Linked DNA regions of Prochlorococcus marinus XMU1404. The protein of the gene in region 1 interacts with the protein of each later gene in a pairwise test. Links are inferred from orthologs where the notes say so. Each region holds a gene or a part of one and is shown on either strand. Other genes may lie near its edges.

The links. The genes of interacting proteins can lie anywhere in the genome.
Region 2: the proteins of HA144_RS03240 (region 1) and sfsA interact in binary tests that used the Escherichia coli proteins (3 or more experiments, as listed by UniProt). The link is inferred for Prochlorococcus marinus XMU1404 from one-to-one orthologs.

What each region holds. Positions count from the first base shown.
Region 1 is NZ_JAAORE010000001.1:566,024-571,803, reverse strand. The notes cover bases 109-3,016. They hold HA144_RS03240 (glutamate-5-semialdehyde dehydrogenase), read right to left. Parts: upstream 2,264-3,016; coding sequence 953-2,263; downstream 109-952. Other genes in these bases: HA144_RS03235 (translocation/assembly module TamB domain-containing protein), read right to left, coding at 2,330-3,016; folB (dihydroneopterin aldolase), read right to left, coding at 579-941; HA144_RS03250 (esterase/lipase family protein), read right to left, coding at 109-573. In the rest of the region: more of HA144_RS03250, read right to left, coding at 1-108; more of HA144_RS03235, read right to left, coding at 3,017-5,780. UniProt on the Escherichia coli protein: Catalyzes the NADPH-dependent reduction of L-glutamate 5-phosphate into L-glutamate 5-semialdehyde and phosphate. The product spontaneously undergoes cyclization to form 1-pyrroline-5-carboxylate.
Region 2 is NZ_JAAORE010000001.1:250,161-255,892, reverse strand. Bases 2,777-5,732 are described here. They hold sfsA (DNA/RNA nuclease SfsA), read right to left. Parts: upstream 4,647-5,732; coding sequence 3,906-4,646; downstream 2,777-3,905. Other genes in these bases: murJ (murein biosynthesis integral membrane protein MurJ), read left to right, coding at 4,717-5,732; HA144_RS01370 (ammonium transporter), read right to left, coding at 2,777-3,726. In the rest of the region: purH (bifunctional phosphoribosylaminoimidazolecarboxamide formyltransferase/IMP cyclohydrolase), read left to right, coding at 1-311; HA144_RS01380 (DoxX family protein), read right to left, coding at 313-873; HA144_RS01375 (4-hydroxy-3-methylbut-2-enyl diphosphate reductase), read right to left, coding at 980-2,176; more of HA144_RS01370, read right to left, coding at 2,266-2,776. UniProt on the Escherichia coli protein: Binds to DNA non-specifically. Could be a regulatory factor involved in maltose metabolism.

The DNA.
Region 1 (5,780 bases):
TATTTTTTCTACTACAGATTTATTTCTAACAAGATTTCTATGTTTATATACTTTTAGTGATATTTGTTTTCCTAAATTCAAGTTAGTCCACCAGCCAGGGAAAACCATTAGATCCCAATAAGTAAAGAAATTTATACACTCAATATCATTAAGCAAAAACTCATTCTTTGCAAGTTCTCGCAAGAAATAACTATTTATTTTCATTTCTGAAATTCCTCTAAATGGGAATTTAGGTACTAATTGCGCTATCAATGTTCCTTTATGAGGGGCTCCTATAGATATGAATCTTCTTGTTCTTTTATATCCATTAAATTTTTGCAGCCAATACCTACCAATTATTCCTCCCATAGAGAATCCTAAAATATCTATTTTTTTTTCTAGACCGTATTTCTCTAGAATTAATTCATTTACTATATTTGTTAAATCAATAATTGAAGTCATTCCATATGAATGATTAAGATTTGGAGCAAAATATTCAATTCCAATTTCATCAAGTTTTGAGGTAATAGAAGAAAAAATACTTGAAGTATTCCACAGTCCATGAATCAATATGATGGGATTTCTTTTTTCCAATACTTTTAATTATTTTCAAGAATTCTTACTATTGAAACCTTCCCATCAAAACCTGTAATTGGAGGATTACATTTTGTCAAAATAATTTTAATTTTAGAAAGCTTAAATTCATGATCAATGATTTCTAAAATCGCGTTTGAATATTTTTCGATTGTGAAACAATAAATTTTTTTTGATTGATCTTTTAAAATTTGAACTAATTTTGAATAATCAACTGTTTTTTTTACATCATCACTTACGGTACACTTTTCGAAATCAGTCCATAAGAATATATCCAAACAAAATAATTGACCTAATTTTCTTTCTTCATCAAGAACACCAACCCTAGCCCAAAGTCTTATATCCTCAATTTTTAAAAACGTTTCCATCTTCAACACTTTTAAAGATCTTTATGAGTATAGATAGCATTACCGGATGAAAAATCATCAACTACATTTCCATCGCCTTTTAAGAAATATTTATACGTTACTAAACCTTCTAGGCCTACAGGTCCTCTTGGTGGGAGAGTTTGAGTAGATATACCAACCTCAGCTCCGAATCCATATCTAAAGCCATCTGCAAACCTAGTAGAGCAATTATGAAAAACACCTGCACTATCAACTATATTCATGAATTTATTAGCAGTAGTTAAATTTTCAGTAATTATTCCATCTGTATGTTTTGAACTAAATTTTTGAATATGAGTAATTGCCTCGTCAAAATCTTCAACAATTTTTATAGATAAGATTAAATCCAAATATTCAGTTTGCCAGTCTTCGAGACAAGCTTCATACTTCAACCCTAATTCCAAAGATCTTTTGTCTCCTATTAACTTTACATCATTAGATCCAAATAATGGAATAGCCTTTTCAAGAAAAGCTGGTGCAATATCTTTATGCACTAATAAAGTTTCAATAGCATTACATGCTGCAGGATATTGAATTTTACTATCTAGAGCGACTGATAAAGCCATTTCAAGATTTGCCTCAGTATCTATAAACAAGTGACAAATTCCATCAGCATGACCTAGCACCGGAATTCTTGTATTATCTTGAATAAATTTAACTAATTCATTACTTCCTCTTGGAATTATTAAATTGATATAGTTCTCGAGATTTAACATCGACATACTATCTTTTCTACTAGTAAGTAAGCATATTGCATTTTTATCAAGCCCTGATTTGTATAACCCCTGTTGTAAGGCATTGACTATTGCACTGTTTGTTAAATTTGCTTCACTACCGCCCTTTAGCATTACTCCATTACCTGATCTTATTGCTAGAGAACTAATCTGCATAACAGCATCAGGTCTAGATTCAAAAATAACTCCTAAGACTCCAATAGGCACTGTTTTTCTTTCTAGGATCAGCCCTTTTGAAAGCTCTCTTTTAATTTGAACTTGATTTACAGGATCAGCCAAGTCTCCGACTTTTCTTACTCCTTCGATTCCTGAATTCAATTTTTCTTTCGAAAGCTTTAATCTAGAGAGTAAAGCCTTTGATATTCCTTTCCTTTCTGCAATTTTATAGTCCTCACTGTTAGCCTCTAAAATTTCTTTAGTATTTTTTTCTAGATTATCAGCCATAAAATTTAAAGCTTTAATTCTATTTTTATTTTCAGTCTGACTTATGTTTATTGATGCCAAACGAACTTGGTCAGCTTTTTCTAAAAGATCTTTACCTGGATTAGGAACTTCAAATATATTAGCCATAATATTTTTTAGTTAATTTAATAATAATTCAAATCAATGATTCTTTAAACTAACTTCCCTACTGATTTAATATCTAAAAAATAATTGAACTTGACTTTTCCAATCTCCATCATAATCATAAGAGCCTAACAACTCTAAGTTTGGATTGGCCTGAAAAGTCAAAATTCCTATAGGGGAGAGGTCATCTCGGCCTGGAACAGTTTGAAAGGAGAAATTTATTGCATCTGTAATATCAAGACCTAGTTCAGCTACCCAAGCTTGAGAATAAAATTCTTGATTAGAATCTGACTGTCCATTATTCTCTATATCTAAATTTTCATTAGTAATAACGCTATTGTATGATTCACTATTTTCTATTAATGCTGGATATAAAGATAACTGAAATTTTTCACTAAAAGCATCCGCATTATTAAGTTGAGAAATAAATGCTCTATTAATTAGATTTGCCGAGTTTCCTCCAATTAAGCCAATTATTTGTGACCTGTTATAACTTGGTATACTCCTTAATTGAATTCTTTTATTTTCATCTTCAAAAGATAATTGATCTAAAAAGCCTTCGTAGGAAGCTTCAATTTTTATAAGCCTTGTATTACCAATCCCAAATGTTCCAAAACTGCTTGAAGTCGCATCAGTATCGAGATCATCTGAGATATTTGAATCTTGATTATTTTCACTTATAGGAATTATAGAATCTGGAACTTTACTAACCAAAGAAAAGTTAATAAATGGAACGACACCACTTCTTGAGGCAAATAAAATATAATTATCCTTATTTTTATCAAGTTTAAAAGGAGTAGTGTATAGATTCGCTCTACCTTTTTCAAGGTAAATAAGTCCCCTAGCATTTAAATCTTTTCCTACCGCTCCATTTAAATTAAGATCTAATTTCGTTTTTAAATAAGCTTGAACTATATCTGAATATTGAAGTTTAAAATCTGGGCCAAGTTTTAATTTAAGATTATTGAAACTTAAATTATCCAAATAATTCGGCAAAGTTTCTCCAAGAAGAACTGAATTCAAAATTGATTCATTTGAAATTATCTCAATATTCTTACTCTTGTTCCAATATAGTTCTGGCCAATTCTTTTTTACTTCTTGTCGTTTACTTTTATTTTTTTTACTATTCTGATTGGTATTATTAAAGTTAATAAATCCATTATTTAGAGAGAGATTACCTCCCAGAACAGGATTTTCAAATGATCCACTTAAATCTAAATTTGAATCTATTAAAAAATTGAAATTATCTGTCTTTATATTAAATTTATTTGTTATTAGATTAATCTCTGACTTCCCATGATCATTCTTACTATAAAAAGGCAAAGAACCTCTTATAAAAAGATTTCCAGAATTTTCGACTTTTGCATTTAGATTTTTAACCTCTAAATAATCAAAATCAAAAATTATTAAGCTATTGATATCTTTTATTTTATTTTTATAAAAATCAATTTCAGAGTCTTTAATTACTAAAAACCCATTCAAAATTGGTTTATTTCTAGTACCTTTTATTATCATTCGAAGATTCACATTACCTTCTTTAAAATTAAAATATTCATCAGCAAAAATATCTATTAAATCAATAAATTTTCCATTTCCAATCAATCTCAGATCTAAGTTATCTTTTTTGTTTATAGGTATTAAACCTTCAACATTTATTGGGCTTTCGAAATCATTTATTAGTAAGGAAAAATCAATATCAAAAATAGAATTATTAAATTCAACGAGTCCCTTATCAAATAATAATTTGTTGTTTTTGATTGATGCATTATTGGAAGAAATCTCACTGGAGAAAGATTTTGTATTTAGATTATAAAAGGAATTAATATCCAAACCTCCTTTAAAATCTCTTGGTTGATTCAAAAAGATATTTGCAGCACTTAATGGTAGTTTTTTAATTCTCAAAGAACCTTCTCCCTTTAATAGTCCCCCCTTCAAATCAATAGAAAATTCTTCTTTATTATTAGTAAAGTTTTCTTTGTTTTTAACAATATAGCCATTTAATTTTGCATTTATTTTGTAATTATCTGGTCTATCGCCATTAATATTTATTTCTCCGTAATATCTACTTTTAAATTTACTAAAGTATTTTTGCAAATTAAATTTATCCTCTAGCTCTTTATTCTTTTCAATAAATTTATTTATAAAATCCATCTTCTCTTTAAAAGTATTATTATTTTTATTTATTTCCAAATCATCCAAGATATTAGATTTTCTTGTTGGAATAACTTTTTTATTTTCAAAATTAAAAATATCAACTGCAGTCAAGATTGTCCAACTCGTACTTATGTTGCTGAAGTCTGCAGTAATTAAATTATCGTTTTTTGAGTCGTATTCGACCTCAATTATGCCTCCGTCAATTGGATATAATGATGAATTGACATAATAAGAGTTATTTTTGAGGCTAAAATCAAATAGAGAATTTGCTAGCTTTATATTTCTATATTTACCTAAACTCCAGGCTAATCTTCCATCAAGATAAGACTGATCTGAAGATATTGATCCAGAACCATTAATAATTCCTTTAATTCTATCGAATTGATTGTTTCTTATAGATAATTCAAGTTCATCAAGAGGAAAATTATCAGCTCTCCAAATATACCTATTATTTTTTTTAACTACTTCTATACTACCTTTATTAGAATTAAAAATTCTACTGAAAGCTACATTATCTAATTTAAGCTCAGAATCAATTTTTACAGAAAGAAATGAAGGAATTGGAGAATATCTATTTTTCATATTTAAAAGAAATTGACTATTATCTTTTTTAATTTCTCCTTCCCATATTTCTCTAATACGAATCCCTTTATAGTGCGGATAATCAACATTAAAGTTTATAGAAATATCTGGATCGCTAATTTTTCCTTTTAATTCTCCTTTAGCAGTTATGAATCCCCTTATATTACTTTTTCGAAAAATATTTAAATTTGATAGTTGAGTTCTATTTATGTTAAAACTTGAATTGACATCGCCAAAATTAATTCCTCTTTTATCGAACCAATAAGGAATATTACCGGATAATTTAATATCCGGATTAAGACTATTAACATATCCAATACTTCCATTAAGGTTAATGTTATTTGAAGCTTTATTTAATGGAATATTTACATTGAAATTTGATATTAATGTTCCATAATTTAAGTTATCTGAATTTCCTATTAAATTATTATCTTTACAATAAAACAGAGTTGAATTTGAATTTATATTTTCCGAGAAGGCTTCAGGCTTTATCTTTAAATTAGTAAAAGAAAATCTTCCTTTGCAAAATGCTTGTGTTGATGATTTATAAAATTTAAAATTAGATTTAAAATTTCCTTTTTTAAGGCTAATTTTTCTAGCTCCGATATTATATTGTGTATTATTAAGATCCAATCCCCTTGAAAATAATTCCAAACTTAAAAAGTCTTTATTTAATTTCGTATTTAATTTAAATTTTAAAAATCCTTTTCCATAAAAATTAGATATTAAATTTGCAATAATTTCTCTATTGACTGAATTGTATATAACATTACCTTTTACTTTT
Region 2 (5,732 bases), 320 kb from region 1 along the record:
GTAAACACGTGAAATCAAATGCAATTGTTATTGCAAAAGACCAAAAAACTATTGGTATTGGAGCTGGACAAATGAATAGAGTTGGAGCCGCAAAAATTGCATTAAAAGCTGCGGGAAGTTTATGTTCTGATGCAGTATTGGCAAGCGATGGATTTTTTCCTTTTGCAGATACTGTAGAACTTGCTAATGAGTATGGTATAAGGGCTATTGTACAACCTGGAGGAAGTCTAAGAGACCAAGAAAGTATCGATATGTGTGATACAAAAGGAATCTCAATGGTATTTACGCAAAAAAGGCATTTTTTGCATTAAGTTAAGTTGATTTTGGATAATATGTAATTTTGTTAGTCTTTCTAAATAAAGAGAGTCTGCCAGGACCTGCACATAAAAAATATAAAGAAATAGCTCCATATATAAAAGACAACTCGAATGCGTAATTATGTCCTTCAACTACTGCAAGAGGAAAACCTTCTAGGCCGGTATCTAATAGATGAAAATAAACAGCAAATGCCATTGTAGAGAATAATCCTAGAGAAGAAAGCCTTGCAAATATCCCTAAAGCCAACCCTAATGGGCATACTAATTGAGTGATCGCTGCTCCAAATGTCCAAATAACAGGATCACCTGGCAAAAATGGGAAGTATTTACCAACTACAAACTCAGCAAATCCTTGTGGATCCTGAAGTTTCTCTAAGCCATGATGGATCATCAAAGCACAAAAACCAATTCTTAAAACAAAAATAGATAGTTCCCCAAGAATATTTACCTCAGAACCTGAAGATGGATTAGCAACTACAACTTCAACTTTTTGGGGTGCTTTATTTCTATTCATACTGGCTGATTGAACCTGATTAGATTGTGCTTTGTCTTCCATACTTCATAAATTATTTTTTATATTCTAAATAATAAAGTAGATATTTTGGAATTATCTAACTAATAAATTTAAAAAACTAAGTAAAGTTATAAATTAGATGACAAATTTAAGAAGTAATATCAACTAACTTCTCAATAACATCTGCAACAACCCTATCAGGAGTTGATGCACCTGAAGTAATTCCAACATTAATTTTCCCACTAGGTAAAAAATTATTTTTAAGTTGTAAATCTGATCCTAGTGGCTTATGTAATATTGAATTTTCTTCAACTGATATTCTCTCTGGTGTATCTATGTGAAAAGAAGAGATATTTTTTGTAATTGCTATTTCTTGTAAGTGAGTAGTATTTGAAGAATTAAAGCCTCCTATAACGACAAGAATATCTAGGTCTTCATCAACTAATGAGAACATAGCATCTTGTCTCTCTTCGGTTGCATCACAGATAGTATTAAAAGCTAAAAAGTGGCTATTTAAGTTTTCTGGGCCAAATTTTTTTAACATAGTTCTTTCAAAAACTTTTCCAATTTCTTCGGTTTCACTTTTTAGCATAGTTGTCTGGTTAGCAACTCCGACTCTATCTAAATCTTTATCAGGATCAAATCCATCAGAACAAGCTTTAGCAAATTTATTCATAAATTCATTTCTATTACCTCTACCCATAATGTATTCAGATACATAATTTGCTTCTTCAAGATCAAGTACAACTAAATATTTACCTGCGAATGAGCTAGTGGCCAGAGTTTCTTCATGCTTGAATTTTCCATGAATAATTGATGTAAAAACATGTTTCTTATGTTTTTCGACTGTATGCCAAACTTTAGAAACCCATGGACAAGTTGTATCAATGATATGGCAACCTTTCTCATGAAGGAGCTTCATTTCTTGAACAGTGGCTCCGAAAGCAGGAAGTATAACTACATCACCATTAGAAACTAACGAAAAATCTTTAATTCCATTTTTAGCTGAAATGAATTTTACATTCATTTTTCTTAAGTGATCATTAACCGAGGGATTATGAATTATTTCGTTTGTTATCCAAATATTCTCATTAGGATAATGTCTTCTAGTCTCATAAGCCATCGCTACCGCTCTTTCAACCCCCCAACAGAAACCAAATGCTTGAGCTAACTTAATATTAAGTCTACCTTTAGTGTAAGTAAAACCATTATCTCTTATAGAACTTATCAAATCACTTTGATAAGCCTCCTCTAAAGCTTGAGCTCTTTTTGTTGGAGAATCAAAGCCCCTTCTATTATATCGATCAGAATGATGAAGAGACCTTCTAAAAGCTTGTGTGTCCATCCTTTGATAGTACAACATTTCAAATAATTTTTCGCAAAAAAAAAGAAACCTGACATAAGTCAGGCTTCTAAAGTTAATTTTAGATTTGATTATTTAGCAGATGCAAAGTCTGGATATGCTTCCATTCCGTGCTCTCCTATATCTAGGCCTTGAGTCTCTTCCTCTTCAGATACTCGGATTCCACCGAATAATCCTCCAATTACAGACCAAGCGATCCAGCAAGTAACTAGTGTCCAGATAGCATAAGCTGCAGCACCAAGGGCTTGAATTAGAAGAAGGCTAATACCTCCACCATTAAACAATCCCATACCAGCGCCATCACCTTGTACAGCTGTACCCCATAGACCGATAACTACAGTACCCCATACACCACAAACTCCGTGAACAGAGAATGCACCTACAGGATCATCGATCTCAGCAGCATCAAGAGCTGCAACAGAGAATACAACGATAATTCCACCAACTAGTCCTGCAAACCAGGCCCCAGCAAGTGTCATATCGCCACAACCAGCTGTGATACTAACTAATCCTGCAAGGATTCCGTTAATAATCATTGTAAGGTCAGGCTTACCAGAAGTTAATGTTGAAACAATAGTTGCTCCAATAGCACCAGCTGCTGCTGCCAAAGTAGTTGTTACAGCAACATATGGAACCCATTGGTCCATAGCAAGTTGAGAACCAGGGTTAAATCCATACCAACCTATCCATAGAACTAATGCACCCAAAGTAGCTATAGCCATATTATGTCCTGGCATTGCCTGTGGTTTTCCATCAGAGTATTTGCCAATTCTTGGTCCAAGAAGCATTGCTCCTACAAGACCTGCCCATGCTCCAACAGAGTGAACAATTGAAGAACCAGCAAAATCAACAAAACCTAAAGAATCAAGCCAGCCACCATTCCATTTCCAGCTACCAGCAATTGGATAAATAAATGCAGTTAATACAATCGCAAAAACAACAAATTCTCCAAATTTAACTCTTTCAGCAACAAGACCGGAAACGATAGTTGCTGCAGTTCCTGCAAAAGCAGACTGGAACAAGAAATCAACAGTTGGGACTAATCCAGCATCAGTTACCATATCTGCAGTAACTGTTGGATCAAAAAATAAGCCGCCAAAATAAAGCCAACCGTCGGCAACACTACCTCCGTACATTAATGAATAGCCGATAAACCAATAAGAAGTTACAGCTAGAGCAAATACAAAGAGGTTTTTAGCAAGAATGTTAACAGCGTTCTTAGAACGGCACATACCTGCCTCAACCATAGCGAAACCGGCGTTCATAAAGATCACTAGAATAGTAGCGATCAAAAGCCATAAATTGTTAGCAAGAAAAGCTGCATTCAACTCAGGTAAATCAGCTGCGTGAGCTGAAAGATTAAAAATACCTAAACCAAACAAAGCTAGGGGAACAGTTGCAAGCCACAACATGGAGCGGTTTGAACTAAATCCTCGAATACTCCTCAAAAGGAGCATAGGTCCATTCACAAGACTTGCATCTTGGAGTTTGGACCTAGAGCGCCTTTGAGGCGTTTGCAAAGCAGTGGTCATAAAAAAAAATTAGATCTGCAAAAAAACAGTTTTACTGTTTCCTTTCAAATTTAAATTTATTCAAAAAACTTATCGGTGTCTAGTAGTTGTTGATACCATTTTTATAGTTGCACCTTAAAAAAATATTTGTTAAATTAAAAAATTTGATTTTTAGAAGTTTCAAAATATCAAGATTTTATTTATTTCAAAGGTTTAATTCCTCTCCATGATATGTGGTCTTTATGAAATTCAAAGGAACAAGGAATGGTTATCATTCCTGCACTTAAAGATTCTCTAAAAAGATTGCCGTACAAGGGATCTGCCTCATCTCCAGGGGCGAAAAAACAAGCGTCTTTTCTTGTAATACAAAGTACTAATATACTTTTACTTTCAGGAATTAATTCCTTTAATTCTATGAGGTGTTTTTGGCCTCTTTTCGTTACTGTATCAGGGAATAGAGCAACATTTTCTCTGATCCAAGTCGTATTTTTAACTTCTAAGTAAATGTTACGTTTATCAGGATTTGAAGATTTTGGAGTTAAAAAAAAGTCAATTCTGCTTTTTTTATCTTTTCCATAGGGAACTTCAGATTTTATTGTTTCTATTTCTCCTATTATTTCGTCAAGCAAATTTTTCTCAATAACCTTTTTGATTAACTTATTTGCAAATAGAGTATTAACTCCAACCCATACCTCCTCATTTTTTGAATCTGAAACACATATCTGTTCCCAAGTAAAAGGTAATTTTCTTTTTGGAGAAGGGGAAACACTTATTCTCACCTTTGCTCCCTCACTCAAAAGTCCCTTCATTGGGCCTGTGTTGGCGCAATGAGCAGTTACTACCTCTCCGCTCTCTAATTTTATATCTGCAAGAAACCTTTTATACCTCTTGATTAAAACTCCTTCGATTAATGGATCAAATTCAATTATCCGATCATTCATAAATATGTCGTTAGTTAAAAATCAAATATAATTGAAACTTAAACTTCTTGAAAAATTTAGGCAAATCCAAATGCATTCATTTTTAAAAAATAATGTTTTTTCAATTTCATTTGGTACTAGTCTTAGTAAATTAGTTGGATGTATAAGACAAATATTTATAGCTGCTGCTTTTGGAGTTGGGGTAACATACGACGCATTTAATTATGCCTATATAATTCCAGGTTTTTTGCTAATAATCATTGGAGGGATTAATGGTCCCCTACATAACGCAGTCGTTGCAGTTCTAACTCCCCTTAACAAGAAAAATGGCGGAATTGTTTTAACTCAAGTAAGTATAAAACTTTCAATATTATTAATTGGGTTAGCTATATTGATATATATTAATTCCAGTTTACTAATTGAATTATTAGCCCCCAATTTAAGTTACGAAGCTAAATCAATTGCCACTTACCAATTAAAAATACTTACACCTTGTATCCCTTTGTCCGGATTCATAGGTTTAAGCTTTGGCGCCTTAAATTCCCAAAGAAAATTCTTTTTATCAAGTATAAGTCCAGCAATAACAAGCCTAACTACTATTTTTTTTATTTTATTAAGTTGGATTATCAATAAAGAAAATGCATATTCTCATTTCTTTAGGTACACGGGATTACTAGCTTTTGCAACTTTGACCGGAACGTTAATTCAGTTTGTTGTTCAAATTTCGGAAATAAATAAAATTGGTCTTTTGAGGTTAAAGTCAAAATTCCAATTATTAAATGATGAAGAAAGGAGGATTTTCAAACTAATTATTCCAGCATCTATCTCATCTGGTCTCAGTCAAATTAATGTTTTTATAGATATGTTTTTCGCTTCAAGTTTTCAAGGAGCAGCATCGGGACTAGCTTACGGAAACTTTCTGATACAAGCCCCATTAGGCATATTATCTAACTCTTTGATTTTGCCATTACTTCCAAAATTCTCAAAATTCAGAAGTGATAAAGACTATATAGGCCTACAAAAAAAATTGATCTCTGGAATAGAGTACTGTTTCTTGACCACTATTTTTTTAGCCGCATTTTTCATAACATTTAATAATCAAATAGT